DNA from 3 places in the Methylorubrum populi genome. Region 1 is predicted to be linked to each of the others. Evidence: riboswitches for the same ligand, from Rfam matches in the RefSeq annotation. Region 1 holds a riboswitch; each other region holds the start of a gene.
What was found. Region 1 has a riboswitch for cobalamin ahead of MPPM_RS01200 (TonB-dependent receptor). Riboswitches for the same ligand answer to the same signal wherever they lie in the genome.
Positions count from the first base shown of each region.

Region 2: it holds a riboswitch for cobalamin, as region 1 does, so the genes downstream of both, MPPM_RS07310 (CbtB domain-containing protein) here and MPPM_RS01200 (TonB-dependent receptor) in region 1, are expected to answer to the same signal.
Region 3: it holds a riboswitch for cobalamin, as region 1 does, so the genes downstream of both, MPPM_RS05700 (TonB-dependent siderophore receptor) here and MPPM_RS01200 (TonB-dependent receptor) in region 1, are expected to answer to the same signal.

Region 1 covers NZ_AP014809.1:268,168-273,126, forward strand. Annotated here, with positions in the region: gene MPPM_RS01200 (TonB-dependent receptor) at 1-1,928, opposite strand, end outside; cobalamin riboswitch at 2,053-2,247, opposite strand; gene MPPM_RS01205 (hypothetical protein) at 2,401-2,997, opposite strand; gene MPPM_RS01210 ((2Fe-2S)-binding protein) at 3,132-3,602, shown strand; gene MPPM_RS01215 (xanthine dehydrogenase family protein molybdopterin-binding subunit) at 3,617-4,959, shown strand, end outside.
Region 2 covers NZ_AP014809.1:1,588,864-1,593,822, forward strand. Annotated here, with positions in the region: gene MPPM_RS07290 (DUF4349 domain-containing protein) at 1-588, opposite strand, end outside; gene cobW (cobalamin biosynthesis protein CobW) at 585-1,619, opposite strand; gene MPPM_RS07300 (DUF1636 family protein) at 1,616-2,023, opposite strand; gene MPPM_RS07305 (CbtA family protein) at 2,016-2,774, opposite strand; gene MPPM_RS07310 (CbtB domain-containing protein) at 2,805-2,984, opposite strand; cobalamin riboswitch at 3,025-3,225, opposite strand; gene cobU (bifunctional adenosylcobinamide kinase/adenosylcobinamide-phosphate guanylyltransferase) at 3,292-3,825, shown strand; gene cobO (cob(I)yrinic acid a,c-diamide adenosyltransferase) at 3,827-4,429, shown strand; gene MPPM_RS07325 (LysE family transporter) at 4,557-4,959, opposite strand, start outside.
Region 3 covers NZ_AP014809.1:1,226,779-1,231,737, forward strand. Annotated here, with positions in the region: gene urtA (urea ABC transporter substrate-binding protein) at 1-87, shown strand, start outside; gene MPPM_RS05695 (acetyltransferase domain-containing protein) at 160-1,320, opposite strand; gene MPPM_RS05700 (TonB-dependent siderophore receptor) at 1,320-3,530, opposite strand; cobalamin riboswitch at 3,637-3,853, opposite strand; gene MPPM_RS05705 (DUF2778 domain-containing protein) at 4,208-4,959, shown strand, end outside.

The DNA of each region.
Region 1 (4,959 bases):
GGAACGTTGATCGGCTGGTTTCCGGCGAAGTTGACGGCCGTGCTGCCGACAGCCTGCTGGAAATCGTCGTACTGCGCGTGAAGCAGCGCGATGTTGCCCTCTACGCGCCAATTCTCCCACAGGCCGAGCGAGGCGAACGCCTCGACACCGTGCGAGGATTGGCTGCCGACCTGAACCGAGACGGACGGCCGCAGCGGATCCACCGTCAGCAAGTTGTCCTTCTTGATCCGGTAACCGGCCAAGGTGAACTCGCCGCGGCCTTCCCAGAACGACTGCTTGTAGCCGATCTCGATTTGCTCGCCGGTCGAGAGTTTGAAATCCTTCTGCGCCAGCGTCAGGGTGATCAGGGAATTCACCGGGTCGACGGCGGTGGCGTAGCTTGCGTAGAGCGAACTGTCCGGCGTTGGGTTGTAGACCGCACCGAAGCGATAGCTGAGCGCGCTGAAATCCTTGGTGAATCCGGCCGACGGGCTGCGTGGATCCTCCCGGCGGACCGTGGGCGCGTCATAGCGCACGCCGGCGATCAGCGAGAGCTGATCGGACAGCACAAGACGGTTCTCCGCAAAGAGCGAGTACTGATTCGAACTGGTGAGATAGCCAAGCGTGGTCGGGTCGAGGCTGGAAAAGATGCCCGGACTGAAAACGAACGGGTCGACGCTGGTTTCGCCGCGATAGGGCGAGTTGTTGGTGTGCGAGAACTTGATGTGGTTGACGTCGAAGCCGGCGACGAACTCGTTGCGCAGGCCGAACAGCTCGCCCTTGAAGGCGGCATCGAAGCGATTGCCGATCTGTTCCTGATTATGGAAGATCTCGATCGGGCTGGTCCGGCGGATCAGGCCTGTGCTCGGCACGAAGGCGTAGCTCTCGACATTGCGCCAGTGCCGATCCGACACGAGACGGTACGCCGTATTTCGGATCGTGATGTCGGCGGTGGGCGTCCACTCGGTCTTGAACTGGGTCCAGTTGTCCTCGAAGACGATGCGGCTGTCGTTGACGTTGTAGTTGTTGAACCGGGTTCGCGGATCGATCCGGCCGCCGATCAGCGGGGTGCCGAAGTAGCGCAACGGTTCTTGGTAGCCGTAATCGTGCGACAGAGTGAAGGCGAGGTCGGGCGTGGCTTGGTAGAGCACAGCGCCCGAGACCGCGAGATTGGCGAAGTCGCCGTTCTGGCGCAGCCAGCCGTCGGCCTGATTGGCGCTGACGTTGAGGCGGTAGAAGACGTTCTCGCCGATGGGTCCACCGCTATCGATGGCAAGGCGCTTCACGCCGTCCGATCCGAGAGCGGCGCGTGCGGCGTTGATCGGGACGGCGACCGGCTTCTTGGGCACGACGTTGATGACGCCGCCGATGGCGCCGTCGCCGTACAGCACGGAAGCCGGCCCGCGCAGCACCTCGATGCGATCGACGTTCCAGGTGTCGAACGGGTAGGTGATCGTACCGGCGCCGACATAGAGCCGGGTTCCGTCATAGAGCTGCATGACCGAATTGACGCCGGCAAAGCCGCGGGAAGTGTAGGCGCCGAGACCGTTGCCGGGCGCGCCGATCGTCGTGATGCCGGCGGCGTTCTGGGTGATCGCCTCCTGCACCGTCTCCTGCCCGCGCTCGCGGATCTTCTGGCCCGGTATGATCTCGACGCTCGCGGGCGTCTCCAGCGGCGAGAGGTCGAGGCGGCTGCCGCTGCGGCTCGGTGCGGTGAGATTCAGCCCGGTCGGCGCCGCCGTGTAGGGCGTGCGCGCCAGAAGCCGTGTGCCGGACCCGGTCCCTTGTACGGCCAGCTCCTCCAGCGCGACGGCATGCGGCTCCGTGGTGATCGCCGCGCGCTCCTGTGCCGCGAGAAGGGTCGAGCTCAGAGCGAGAGCGCCGGTCGATAGCAAAAGCGCAGCGGGCAGACGCTCGGCGGGCGAGCGGGTGCGAAAAGCAGGCAACATGGTACGAGACGCCTCGGGCAACGGCAGTGGCACGTCACCGCGAACGAGGCCTCGGCGCACCGCCTCCTCTCGGGAATGGCGGGGCTTCGACACCCGCCAGGACACCCCGCCCGACGCGTTTCGCGTGTGACCACGACTGACGGCAGGTCTCCTGGCTCGCGGGTCGCTGCCCTCTCACCGTCTTCCCGGGCGAGGCTGCCCAGTGACATGGTGGCGGAAGGCTCGCCGCTCACAGTTGCGGGGGCAGCCGCGGCATCGGGTTACCCCTCACCGCGTTCCCTTTTGATCCCCGAAGGGAACCGTCGAAGCCTAGCTATTCGCCGCCGGAAGGTGCTGTCAATTCCATCTCGGCCAGCGGATGCCATGTCGATGGGGCTAACGATGCGGCGCGAGGGAATGGGTGCGCCGAATCCGACGTCGTGCCGGCCGCGCTTTACTTCTGAGGCACTGGCCCAAATCGCGGGCACAGCAGCTACGGCGTGCGGCCCGGCGGCAGGATCATCGCCGTGTCCGGGTCTGACACGTCACCCTCCTGCTGCTGTTCGAGCGTCAGCTTCGTGGCCAATTCGGGCGTCTTCCCTTCCCCCATTTCCCGAGTCGCAGCGACCTGCTTCTCGCGCGCCTGTTCCGGTGTGAGTTCGCCCCGAACCACCGACCGGGCGAGGTTCAGGCTGAGCACGTTCCCGGCTTCACTTTCACCGAAGGCCGTGAGCGTGCCTCGGGTCCGATCCGGGATCACGCTGCCGTTGAAGGTCGCCACTGCGCTGTAGAGGTTGAGCGGCACTTTGTAGGGAAGGATCTGCTCCACGACGTCGCTGTGCTTGGCCGGAAAATCGTGCTCGGCCCCCACCTTGTGCACCACGGTTCGGATCCAGGGTCCATTACGGTGCCAGATCAGCAGAGTCGCCGTCTGCTCCTGCGGAGGGCCGTACTTCTCCACCAACGCCGCCGCGGCCTTGCGTGCGGGCTCCGGCCAATCCTGCGCGATCGGTTCGGCGGCGCCGGCGCGGCCGGCTCCCAGAACAAGCGCGACGGCGAGGGCCAAACGGCGGGAGCCGGACGAGAACATGGAACCTCCCTGGCGGCGCCGAGCCGGATCGGGCCGCTGCGAAAATGAGACGCTGGCTGCGATCCGGTCGCGTTGCCCCGGCCCCGCGCCGGGTATAGGCCCAGCATTCGAGAATAGTTCCAGGGAGACGCCCGATGGCGCAGCAGATGTCGCTGGACGTGAACGGGAACGCGACGCGCGTGACCGTGGATGACCCCGAAACACCGCTTCTCTACGTGCTGCGCGACGATCTCGGCCTGCACGGCCCGCGCTTCGGCTGCGGCCTCGGCCAGTGCGGCTCCTGCACGGTGCATATCGACGGGCAGGCGGTGCGCTCCTGCATCACCCCGGTTTCCGGCCTGAAAGCGGGGGCGAAGATCGTGACCCTCGAAGGCCTCGGCGGCCCGGACAAGCTCCACCCGGTGCAGGCAGCCTTCATCGAGGAGCAGGCGGCGCAGTGCGGCTACTGCATCAACGGCATGATCATGCAGTCGGCGGCCCTGCTCAACGAAACGCCGAAGCCCGACGAGGCGGCGATCCGGCAGGCGCTGGCACAAAACCTCTGCCGCTGCGGCACCCACCTGCGGATCGTGCGCGCCGTCCAGCGCGCCGCCGGCACGCTCTGAGGGAGGTTGCAGCGATGAACGCGCCCACACTTTCCCGCCGAAGCCTGCTCCTCCAGGGCGGCGCCCTGGTCGTCGGCTTCTCGCTCAGCGGCCGCGACGCCCTCGCGCAGCAGGTCTTCGCGCCGGTTGCCACCAACGGCTTCTCGAAGCCGGTTGCGCCGGATCAGGTGGACAGCTTCCTGGCGCTGGGCGCCGACGGGCGCGCCACCATCTTCTCCGGCAAGGTCGATCTCGGCACCGGCATCAAGACCGCGCTGGCGCAGATGGCCGCCGAGGAACTCGACCTGCCCCTCGATCGCGTCAGCGTCGTACAGGGCGACACCGCCCTGACCCCCGACCAGGGCCCGACCTACGGCAGCCTCTCGATCCAGAAGGGCGGCGTCGAGATCCGGCAGGCGGCCGCGACCGCGCGGGCCCGCCTCGTTCGGCTCGCGGGCGAACGCCTCGGCCTGCCCGCCGAGGCGCTGGTGAGCGAGAACGGCACCGTGCGGCCGAAGGCCGGCGGACCGGGCCTCACCTATGCCGAACTCGTCAAGGACGGGCGCTTCGACCTGAAGATCGATCCCGCCGTCGCCACCAAGGATCCGGCGGCCTTCGCGCTCGTCGGCAAGTCGGTGGCGCGGGTCGACATCCCGGAGAAGATCACCGGCCGCTTCACCTACATGCAGGATTACCGGGTGCCCGGCATGGTGCATGCCCGCGTCGTCCGCCCGCCGGCCATCGGCGCGGAACTGCAGAGCGTGGACGAGGCCTCGGTCGCGGGCATCCCGGGTCTGATCCGTGTGGTGCGCCAGGGCAATTTCCTGGCGGTCGTCGCCGAGAAGGAGTGGGCGGCCGTGAAGGCGGCCGGGCAGCTCAAGGCGACGTGGTCGCGGTGGGAAGGCCTGCCCGAGCAGGACAAGCTCTGGCAGCATGTCCGCGCCACCAAGGTGACGAAGGACGACGTCACCAGCAGCACGGGCGATGCCGAGGCGGCGCTCGGCCAGGCCGCGCGCGTCCTGGAGGCGAGCTACGACTTTGCCATCCACACCCACGGCTCGATCGGGCCCTCTTGCGCCATCGCGGAGTTCAAGGACGGGCTGCTCACCTGCTGGACCGCCTCGCAGATGACGCACGCCCTGCGCAAGCAACTCGCGGCGATGACCGGCCTGGCGCCGGAGGCGGTGCGCTGCATCTACGTCGAGGGCTCGGGCTGCTACGGCCGCAACGGCCACGAGGACGCGGCGGGTGACGCGGCGCTCCTCGCCCGAGCGGTCGGCCGGCCTGTGCGCGTGCAGTGGTCCCGGGCCGACGAGCACGGCTGGGACCCGAAGGGACCGCCGACGCTGATCGACCTGAAGGCGGGGCTCGACGGCCA
Region 2 (4,959 bases), 1.3 Mb from region 1:
CGCCAGCTCCCCCGCGATCTTGATCAGGTCTTCGGCGCGGTTATCCGGCTTCTCGGCGAGCGCGGTCAGGCGGGTGCGGTAGTCGTTGAGCTGGGTCAGCCGCCGGCCGGTATCGGCGAGGGCGGCGGTGAGATCCTCGGCGCGGGTCGCCTGCTCGATCAGCGCGACGTCGCCCGCCGCCTCCCCCGGCAGGGGCGCGGTGACGAAGGCGACGTAAGGCGCGACCGCGGCGTGCGGCAGCCGCACCTTAACCTGCGCCTGCGGCTGGCGCGTGCCGCCGCCGTCGCGGATCGAGGCATTCAGCAGGGTGCAGCCCGCGGTCTCGTTGAGGCAGCGGTCGCGGGCGGCGGCGAAGTGCGGCGCCACCCGGTCCGGCGCGAGGCCGACGGTGAGGTCGTGGCGATAGGCGAGCTTGGCCGTGCTCCCTTCGCGCGCGGCGGAGACGAAGGGCGCGGGCGCTGCGGCCATGCGCAGGTCATCGGCCGCCTCGCGCCGGTTGTCGGAGCAGCCGGCGAGAAGGACGATGGCCGGCAGAAGCGCGCGCCATCGCCCGCGCAGCCGCCGACCTTCGGCCCCACCCCGGCTCATCCGCGCAAAGCGGCCGCCACCGCGTCCTGATCGAACCCTTTGAGGCCGATGACGACGAGGCGCCCGTCGCGGGGCTCGGCACCCTTCCACGGGCGGTCGTAATGGGCGGCGACGCGCCGGCCGACACCCTGCACCACGAGGCGCATCGGTTTGCCCTTCACTTCGGCAAACCCCTTGATCCGCAGCACGCCCTCGGTCTCGGCCGCCCGCTCCACGCGGGCGGAGAGATCTTCCGGGCTCCCGGCGACGCCGACGGGGATGGCGACGGATTCGAAGTCGTCGTGATCGTGGTCCTCGCCCTCGCCGTGATGCGAGGGGCGGGCGTCGAGGTCGTCCTCGGCCGCGGCGGCGATGCCGAGCAGCACCCGCGGGTCGAGGCGGCCGTGCTCGGTCGCGACGATCTCGACGGCGCGCGGCAGATGCGCCTCGATCTCGGCGCGAACCTTCTGGCGGCCCGCTTCATCCAGAAGGTCGGACTTGTTGAGCACCACGAGGTCGGCGCAGAGGATCTGGTCCTCGAACACCTCCTCCAGCGGGTTGTCGTGATCGACCGATTGATCTGCCGCGCGCTGGTTGGCGAGCGCGTCCGGATCCTCCGCGAACAGCCCCGAGGCGACCGCCGGGCCGTCCACCACGGCGATCACGCCGTCCACGGTCACCCGCGAGCGGATCGCCGGCCACTGGAACGCCTGGACCAGGGGCTTGGGCAGGGCGAGGCCGGAGGTCTCGATCAGGATGTGCTCCGGCGGCTCGGGCCGGTCGAGAAGCTTCGTCAGCGCCGGGACGAAGTCGTCGGCGACCGTGCAGCAGATACAGCCGTTGGGCAGCTCCACCACCGAATCCTCGTCGCAGCCCTCGATGCCGCAGGAGGCGAGGAACGAGCCGTCGAAGCCGAGATCGCCGAACTCGTTGACGATGATGGCGAGGCGGCGCCCGCCCGCGTTCTCGACGGTGTGGCGCACGAGCGTCGTCTTGCCGGCCCCGAGGAAGCCGGTGACGATGGTGCAGGGGATCTTTTCGACGAGGCTCATGATGGGGTCTCCCCTCGGGCCGCCTTGAGCGGCGGGATGCGGGCGACGACGCCCTTGCGAAACGCCTCCGGCCGTTCGCGCCAGGGCACGACGCCGTCGGGGGTCTCGAGGTAGCGACGCAGACCCGCCAGGATGGTGCGGGCGGAGGTGTCGGGATCTTCGAGGGCGTCGAAGTCGCCGTAGACGTAGGTCCAGCGGCCGGGCGAGACGACCGCCACGGTGCAGGGCCGCTTGCAGACCGAGAGGCATTCGGCCCCCTCGATCGTCAGGCCCGGCACCGGCTCGCGCTCGGCCTCCGCGAGCAGCGCGGCCAGAAACTTGGCCCCGGCGCGCGGCTCGGAGGTGTCCCCCGCCGCGCGGCAGGTGGTGCAGACGGACAGGACCGCGGTGTCGGGATCAGGCATTCGCACGCGCACCCGCCTCGCGGCCGAACAGCCCCCAGGCCCAGCCATAGGCGAGCCCGATCACCGCCCAGAACACGAAGCCGATGGCGAGCGAGCGCGCGGCGAATTGCGCAGCCGCCGCCGGGGGCACCTGCGACGAGACCGTGTCGATCGCTTGCGGCGCGCCCGCCAGATGCGGCGCGACGATCAGGACGAGGCCGCCGAGGATCGTCAGCGGCACCCGCCGCACGGCGATCAGGTAGAGGCCGAGGCCGGTGGCGATCACCGTCATCAGCCACCAGGACTGGCGCAGCACGAGCGGCGCGGCGCCCATGCCGGGCAGTTCCGGCGGCAGGCCGATGGCGGGGGCGAGCGCCACCGCGAGGAAGCCGGCGATCCCGACGACGAGCCCGCCCTGCGGGGTCGGATCGCGGCGAAGCGCCAGCATCACCGCCGCGAGCAGCAGGGCGTAGCCGACGCCGCCGACCAGCGTGGCGAGCCCGGTGAAGGCCATGCGCTGCAGGCCCGGCGCGGGCTGCCACTCGTCCGCCTTGCCGTGGTCATGCCCACCCTCGCCGTGGGAATGGGCATGGGCCGGGACGATCAGCGAGGCGAAGGGGGCGGCGGGGGACGGCGCGAGGGCGGCATGCGCGCCCTCGTAGGTCTCCGCCTGAAGGATCAGCGGGGAGGTCAGCGCGAGCTGAAGGCCCGTCGCGACGACGGACGCGAGAAAGCCGGCGACGAGCGCCGCCGACAGCAACCGGGTGATCATGGAACCGCTTTGAGCCGCTGGATGCGCGGATCAGTGGCAGGGGAAGTTCTGCGCGTGGCGGAAGTCGTGCGCCGCGTTGTGCAGCACGGTGGCCGGGGCGAAGCCCGCCACGAAGACGAGACCGAGGCCGAGGAAGGCGGCGACGATGAGCGCGCGGGCGCCCTCGGCCGAGCGGGTGGTGGCCTGGGTCTGAAGGGTCGCAGTCGTCATCGGGTCACGGGCTCCGGCCGCCCCACCGGCGGCGTTCGAGGACAGAACGTTTCAGACGGCAGGTCTCCTGGCTCGCGGCTGGTATCGTGCCTGCCGCCTTCCCGGAACACCCGGTGGCTCGTGGCAGGAACTCGCCGCTCACAGTTGCGGGGGCAGCCGCGGAATCGGGACTTTCGAAAAAGCCTCTCACCGCATTCCCTTTTCACCCCGTCGCCGGGGCACCGTCACCCGCCGCTTGTAACGCGGAGTCGGTGCCCATGCAAAGCGCCATTGCGTGAGGGCCTCAGCCCGGTGCAAACGGACGGCCATGACGGAGGCTGCACCCGACCGGATGACGCTGGTGCTCGGCGGCGCGCGCTCGGGCAAAAGCGCCTTTGCCGAGCGGCTGATCGAGGCCTGCCCCGCCCCCTGGCTCTACATCGCCACGGCGCAGGCCTGGGACGACGAGATGCGCGTCCGCATCGGCGAACATCGCGCGCGCCGCTCGGAATCGTGGCGCACCCTCGACGTGCCGACGGCGCTGCCGGAGGCGGTGGCCGCCGCGACCGGGCCGGTGCTGGTCGATTGCCTCACGCTCTGGCTCACCAACCTGCTCCTGGCCGAGGCCGATCTCGACGCGGCCACCGAGGCGCTGGCGCGGGCCTGCGCCGCGGCGGCGGGCCCGCTGGTGCTGGTGGCCAACGAGGTCGGTCTCGGCATCGTGCCGGACAACGCGCTCGCCCGCCGGTTCCGCGATGCGGCCGGGCGGCTGCACCAGCGGCTCGCCCGCGACGCCGACCGGGTCGTGCTCACCGTCGCCGGGCTGCCGCTGACGGTCAAACCCTCACGCGAGAATCCTTGAGATGAGCGAAGACGATACGCGCCACCGCGAAAAGATGGCCAAGCGCAAGGCGGTGCAGGACGCCGAGGTCGCGTCCAAAAAGATCGAGAAGGGTCTGCTCATCGTCCATACCGGCCCCGGCAAGGGCAAGACGACCGCCGCCCTCGGCCTCGTGCTGCGCATGCTCGGGCGCGGGCACCGGGTCGGGGTGGTGCAGTTCATCAAGGGCGCCTGGGACACCGGCGAGGCCCGCGCCCTGAAGAGCTTCGGCGACCGGATCGCGTGGCACGCGCTCGGCGAGGGTTTCACCTGGGAGACCCAGGACAAGGCCCGCGACATCGCCGCCTGCCGCAACGCCTGGGAGACGGCGCGGGCGCTGATGGCGGACGCCAGCATCCGCCTGCTCGTCCTCGACGAGCTGAACATCGCCCTGCGCTACGACTATCTCGACCTCGACGCGGTCGTCGCCGAATTGCAGGCGCGCCGCCCCGACCTCCACGTCGTGGTGACCGGCCGCAACGCCAAGCCGGCCCTGATCGAGGCCGCCGACCTCGTCACCGAGATGGGCAGCGTGAAGCACCATTTTTCGGCGGGGGTGAAGGCGCAGGAGGGGATCGAGTTCTGAGGGTGCGTGTGGTCTCGTGAGACTGGGATGCCAACCCAATCAGATTGTCGCTGCGAAGGGCTGTGGAGGCTTCCCGTCCGGTTTCTGGACGGGCTGCACGGAAAGCCGGCGGCGACGGGACGAGAAGTTAGCGTGCCAAGCTCGTCCGCGCCAACAATACCCCGAAGAGAACCAGCATCCCACCGAACACCCGATCGATCCAGTGCCGCACGCGCAGGATGCGGCGTTTGACGCCCCCGGCGGAGAAGAAGAAGGCGACGAGCACGAACCAGACGATGTGCGCGGCCGAGATGAAGGCACCGTAGCCGATCTGGATGCTGAGCGGCGTCGTTGGCTGGACGACCTGCATGAATAGGCTGACGATGAAGATCGTCGTCTTCGGGTTCAGCGCGTTGGTCAGGAACCCGACCCGGATTGCCATCATGTCGGAGAGCGCTGCCACGGGAGCGTTCGGCTCGTCCTTTACCGGCTTCGCCCGCAGCATCCCGAAGCCCAGCCAAACGAGATAGGCCGCGCCGACAAGCTTCAGT
Region 3 (4,959 bases), 960 kb from region 1:
CGGGCACGGGCGGACGGCCAGTTCGACGTGGTCTACGAGAGCCCCGAGTTGATCGAGCCGAATCCGTTCCCGAAGGGGTATCAGTAGCCCCGGAAGCCCCCTCTCCCCGCAAGCGGGGCGAGGGGACAGGCTCAACCGGTCGTAGGGTCGGGAGCGATCCTAAAGATAGCTCAACCCCGGCCACGCGCTGCGCCGCTTCAGCCGCACCATCCAGAGACAGGCCGGATAGAGGGCGAGCGCGAAGGCCGCCGCGATGGGCCAGATCTGCCACGGCGCACCGGCCTCGACCCGGCCGGATGCGCCGGCAAGGCCGAGGGCGGCGAGGCCGTCGTAGGTCAGGCGCAGGGCCCAGAGATGGGCGAGGTAGAAGAACAGCGGCGCCCCGCCGAAGACGGTGAGCCAGCGCAGGCGCCGCTCCGGCAGGCGCTCGAACAGGGCCAGCAGCAGCAGGCCGGGCCCGAGGGTCGCGAGCAGGAAGTCGGCCGAAGGCGGGTACTTGGTGAGGTTGATGAAGGACAGGGCGCCCGTAACCCCGTCCTTGCCCACCTGCCAGGGATGCGGATCGCCGTAGACGTTGAGGCCGCGCAGGATCAGGAACGCCGCGAGGCTGGCCAGCCCGAGGCCGACGAGGCGTCGGCGGCGCCGGGTTGGATCGACCCCGGGGGCATAGAGCGGCCCGAGCGCGTAGCCCGCCGCGATGACGCCGATCCAGGGCAGAACCGGATAGGAAGTGCGCGCCGCCCCCCAGGGCAGCGGGATCATCCCGCGCTGATGCAGCACCGCCCAGAGCGTGTAGCCCGGTTGATCGGGCGTCAGAACGAGGCCGTCGAGGGCGTTGTGCCCGAGCATGATCGCCAGCGCCGCGCCGATCAGCAGCGGCCGCGGTAGCCAGAGCAGGGCCGCGAGCGCCAGCATGCTGAGCCCGATCGCCCAGATCACCTGAAGATAGAGGACCGGCGGCAGCAGGCTGCCGGTCCAGGCGAGGTTCACCAAGCTCACTTCGAGGGCGATCAGGAACAACCCGCGCTTCAGCAGGAAGGCGGAGGTCGCGGCGCGGCTGCCGTGCTTGTGCCCGTAGAGGCTGGCCGAGAGGCCCGTCAGGAGCAGGAAGACCGGCGCGCAGAGATGCGAGGCGGCCCGCGTCAGGAACAGGCCCGGGGGCGTCGCCGCGAGGTTCACCGGATCGCTCACCTGGGCGTGCAGGTAGAAGAACTCCCGCACGTGATCGACCAGCATCAGGAGCATCACGAGGCCGCGCAGGGCATCGATGGCGCCGATGCGGGTCCGCGAAGCCGATGCGGCGTCCGGCCGAAACCGCATCAGAATCGCACCGTCAGCGTGCCGGTGAAGCGCCGCGGCGAGCCGGGATAGACCCGGAAGCGGTTCAGTGAACTCTCGTAATACGCGGTGTCGAACACGTTCTCGACGTTCAGCCCGAAGCGGAAATTCTCGTAGCGGTAATAGGCGAGCGCATCGACGGCGATGTAGGCCGGCAGGGAGAAGCTGTTGACCGCGTCCGCCGGCCGCTCGCCGACGCCGCGCACGCCGCCGCCGAGCCCGAGCCCCTTCCAGGGGCCGGCCTGCACCTCGTGCACGGCGAGCAGGCTGCCCGAGTGGCGCGGCACGTTGATGAGCGGCGTGCCCACCGGCAGCACGTTGTCCTTGGTCACCGTCGCATCGGCGAAGACGTAGCCCGCCAGCAGCTTGATCTCCGGCGTGATCTGGCCGGCGGCGGTCAATTCGAAGCCCTGGCTGCGCACCCCGCCGGCGGCGAGCGAGAAGGCGCTGTTGTTGGGGTCGGGCGTCAGCACGTTCTGCCGGTCGACGAGGAAGGCCGTGCCGGTGAGCGCCAGCGCGCCGCCGTAGAGGTCGAGCTTGGCCCCGACCTCGTAGCCGATGCCGGTCTCGGGGGCGAACGGGCCGTCGCGGGCCACGGCCGCCGCGTCGGGGCCGATATTCGGCCGGAAGCTCGTGCCGACATTGGTGAAGAGCGCGAGTTCCGGCGTCGGCTGGTAGACGAGGCCCGCCCGCGGGGTCGCCGCGAAATAGGTCTGGTCGACCTGGGAGCGCGGGATGCGCTCGCGGAAGGACTGCCCGAAGAAGTCGAAGCGCACCCCCACCAGTGCCTTCCATTCCGGGCTGAGGCTGATCTGGTCCTGGGCGTAGAGGGCGGTGTTGGTGATCCGCTCGAGGTTGTTGCGCGGGATGGTGATCGGCGGCAGCGGCTGGCCGTAGCGCGGATCGTAGATGTCGATGGCGTAGGGGCTCGTGCGGAAGTTCGAGCGGTTGTAGACGACCCGGCTGTCGGTGCTCTCGCGCTCGAAGCCGAGCAGCATCGTGTGGCCGATGCCGGCGGTGTCGAAGCGCCCGACCACCTCCGCTTGAGCGATTGCCGTGTCCCAGCGGTAGTCGCGCAGGTTGCGGTCGCGCGAGACGGTGCGGTTGTCGGCGGCGATGGCGCGGATCTCGGCGGATTCGCCCTCCAGCGTGCCGGTGTTGAAGTGGGTGGCGAGCCGCATCTGCCAGTCGGCGTTGAAGCGGTGATCGACCCGCACCTGCATGGTGTTGCTGGTCTGGTCGGTGCTCTGGCCCGGCTCGCCGAGGAAGCGTGAGATCGGCAGCAGCCCGAGCCGCCCGTTGATCGCAATGACGCCGCGGTCGAACACGATGCGGTTGCGCAGGAACTCGGTCTCGACGGTGATCCGCGTGTCCGGCGTGATCTGCCAGCTCAGGACGGGGGCGACGAGCAGCCGGTCGCCGTCCACGAAGTCGCGAAAGCTGCCCTGGCGCCCGGCGGCGAGGTTGAAGCGGTAGAGGAGCGTGCCCTCCTCGTTGAGCGCGCCGCCGGAATCGACCGTGCCGCGGAACTGCCCGAACGAGCCCCACAGGCCCCCCATCTCGACGAAGCGCTCCGCGGTCGGCTGCTTGGTGATGATGTTGACGAGGCCGCCCGGATCGCTGCGCCCGAACAGGCCGCCGCCGGGGCCTTTCAGCACCTCGATCCGCTCGACGTTCTGCGTGTCCGGCGGGGGCGGCGTGCCGCGGTTCAGGGGAAAGCCGTTCTTGTAGATCTCGGAGGTGGTCACGCCGCGGATGGCGTAGCTGAACACCGAGAGGCCGCCGAAATTGTTCTGCTGCGCCACACCCGGCGTGTAGTTGAAGACGCGGTCCACGCGGGTGGCGGCGAGATCGGTGATGACCTCCAGCGGCGCCACGGTGACGATCTGGGGCACGTCGCGCTGGGGCGTATCGGTCTTCGTGCTGCTCACCGCGCGGTCGGCGCGGTAGCCCGGCGTCGGGCCGATCAGCCCGATCGTGCCGGCCGCCGCCGTCCGGCCGTCCGGCGCGCCGTTGCCGACACCCTGGCCACGCCCCTCCCCCTCCACCGCCAGCTCGTCCAGGACCACCGAGTCCTGCGCCCGCGCCTCCGGGCCGGGCAGGCCGGCGCAGAGCAGCGCGGCCAGCATCCAGCGTGGGCGCCGGGCCGGCTTCGCATCAGTGACGGCATTCAGGCTCGTCCGAACTCTCACGGGGTGCGCTCTGGCTGTGCGGACGCGAATTCAGGCGGATGCCCGATCGCGAGCGCATGAACATGCACTCGCCGCTCGGGCACGCCGCCGGAACACCCCGCCCGGGAGACATCATCGCGCCGAGGCAGGTCTCCTGGCTCACGGGTCCGCACCTCCGTCCCGGCCTTCCCGGTGCCGCGCACCAGTGACCATCCCTGACAGGGGCTCGCCGCTCACAGTTGCGGGGGCAGCTTCGGCTTCGCCCGGACGCGCTTACCGAATTCCCTCTTAGCCCCGGCTGCATCTGGAGATGCAGCCGGAGAACCTTGGCTATCGCAACTTCGCTGCACTGCGGCGGGGGGTCAACCTGTCGGCCGATGAAATGTAACAACATAACATCGCCTGTGGCAGTCTGGGCACATGTCCCGGCGGCCGATCAGAAGCCGGACCTACGGCCTTCCGACCATCGATGACATCGTCGGCGGCCCGGCCCGGCTCCGGCAATTCGGGGGCGAACGGCTTTTGAACGGATCCGGCTGCGATTTAGGCAAGATTAACCAAGATCCCGTTCAATGACGAAGGCTTAAGGTTGTTCCTTTCCTAATCGGCGAAGCCCTCTCGATTGTCATTCTGGCACATGTCAGCCGGAAACGACGATGGGAGGCCGTGCGGGATCCGCGTTGTCGAGTACCGCCCGCATGGACATCGCCGAGCTCGTCCAGAGTCGCTCCGCCCGGCCCGTCGTCCGCCGTCGGCGCGGGCCGCCTCTCGCGGCGCTCGCGCTCACCGCGCTCGGCGGCCTCGCTCTGGCCGGAATGCTGCAGCCGCAGGATGGCACCGCGCCCGACCCCGCGCGGACCGCCCAGGTCTTGAACGAGGCCGAACCGGCCAATCCCGCACCGGCGGCGTCCGGCACCCTCGCCTGGATGCTCGACCCCGCGCCGGTCCTCGACGGCGCCACCGGCGGCTTCGTCCAGCCGGTTCCGGCGGCCTCCGCTTTCCGGACGCCGACGACGCCCGAGCCGGCCGCGACGCTGGCCGCCCTCCCGGCGGCTCAGATTGCCGAGGTGCCGCCCGCCGTCACGCCGCGCCCGTCCGCGCCGACCGCCCGCGTCGCGCTCACCGTGCCGCTGCCGCTGCGGCGTCCCGAGGAATTCCGCTTCGAGCCGCGGACGCAGACCGCGCAGTCCGCGCAAACCGCCCGCGGGGCGTCGAACCGGGTCGCGGCCGCCTCCGCGGCGCGTGCCTCGGCCGAGCCGACCCGCAGCGTGTTCAGCGCCGCGGTGACCGACGACCGCTCCTTCTTCGAGAAGATGTTCGACCTGCCCGGCTCCTCGGCGCCCGCACCGGCCTCGAACAGGGCGATGGCCTATGCCGGGCTCGACAGCGGCGCCGTCGACTCGGCCGCGCGGCGGCGCGTCGTGCCGGGTCCGGTCTCCGAACCGGGCGT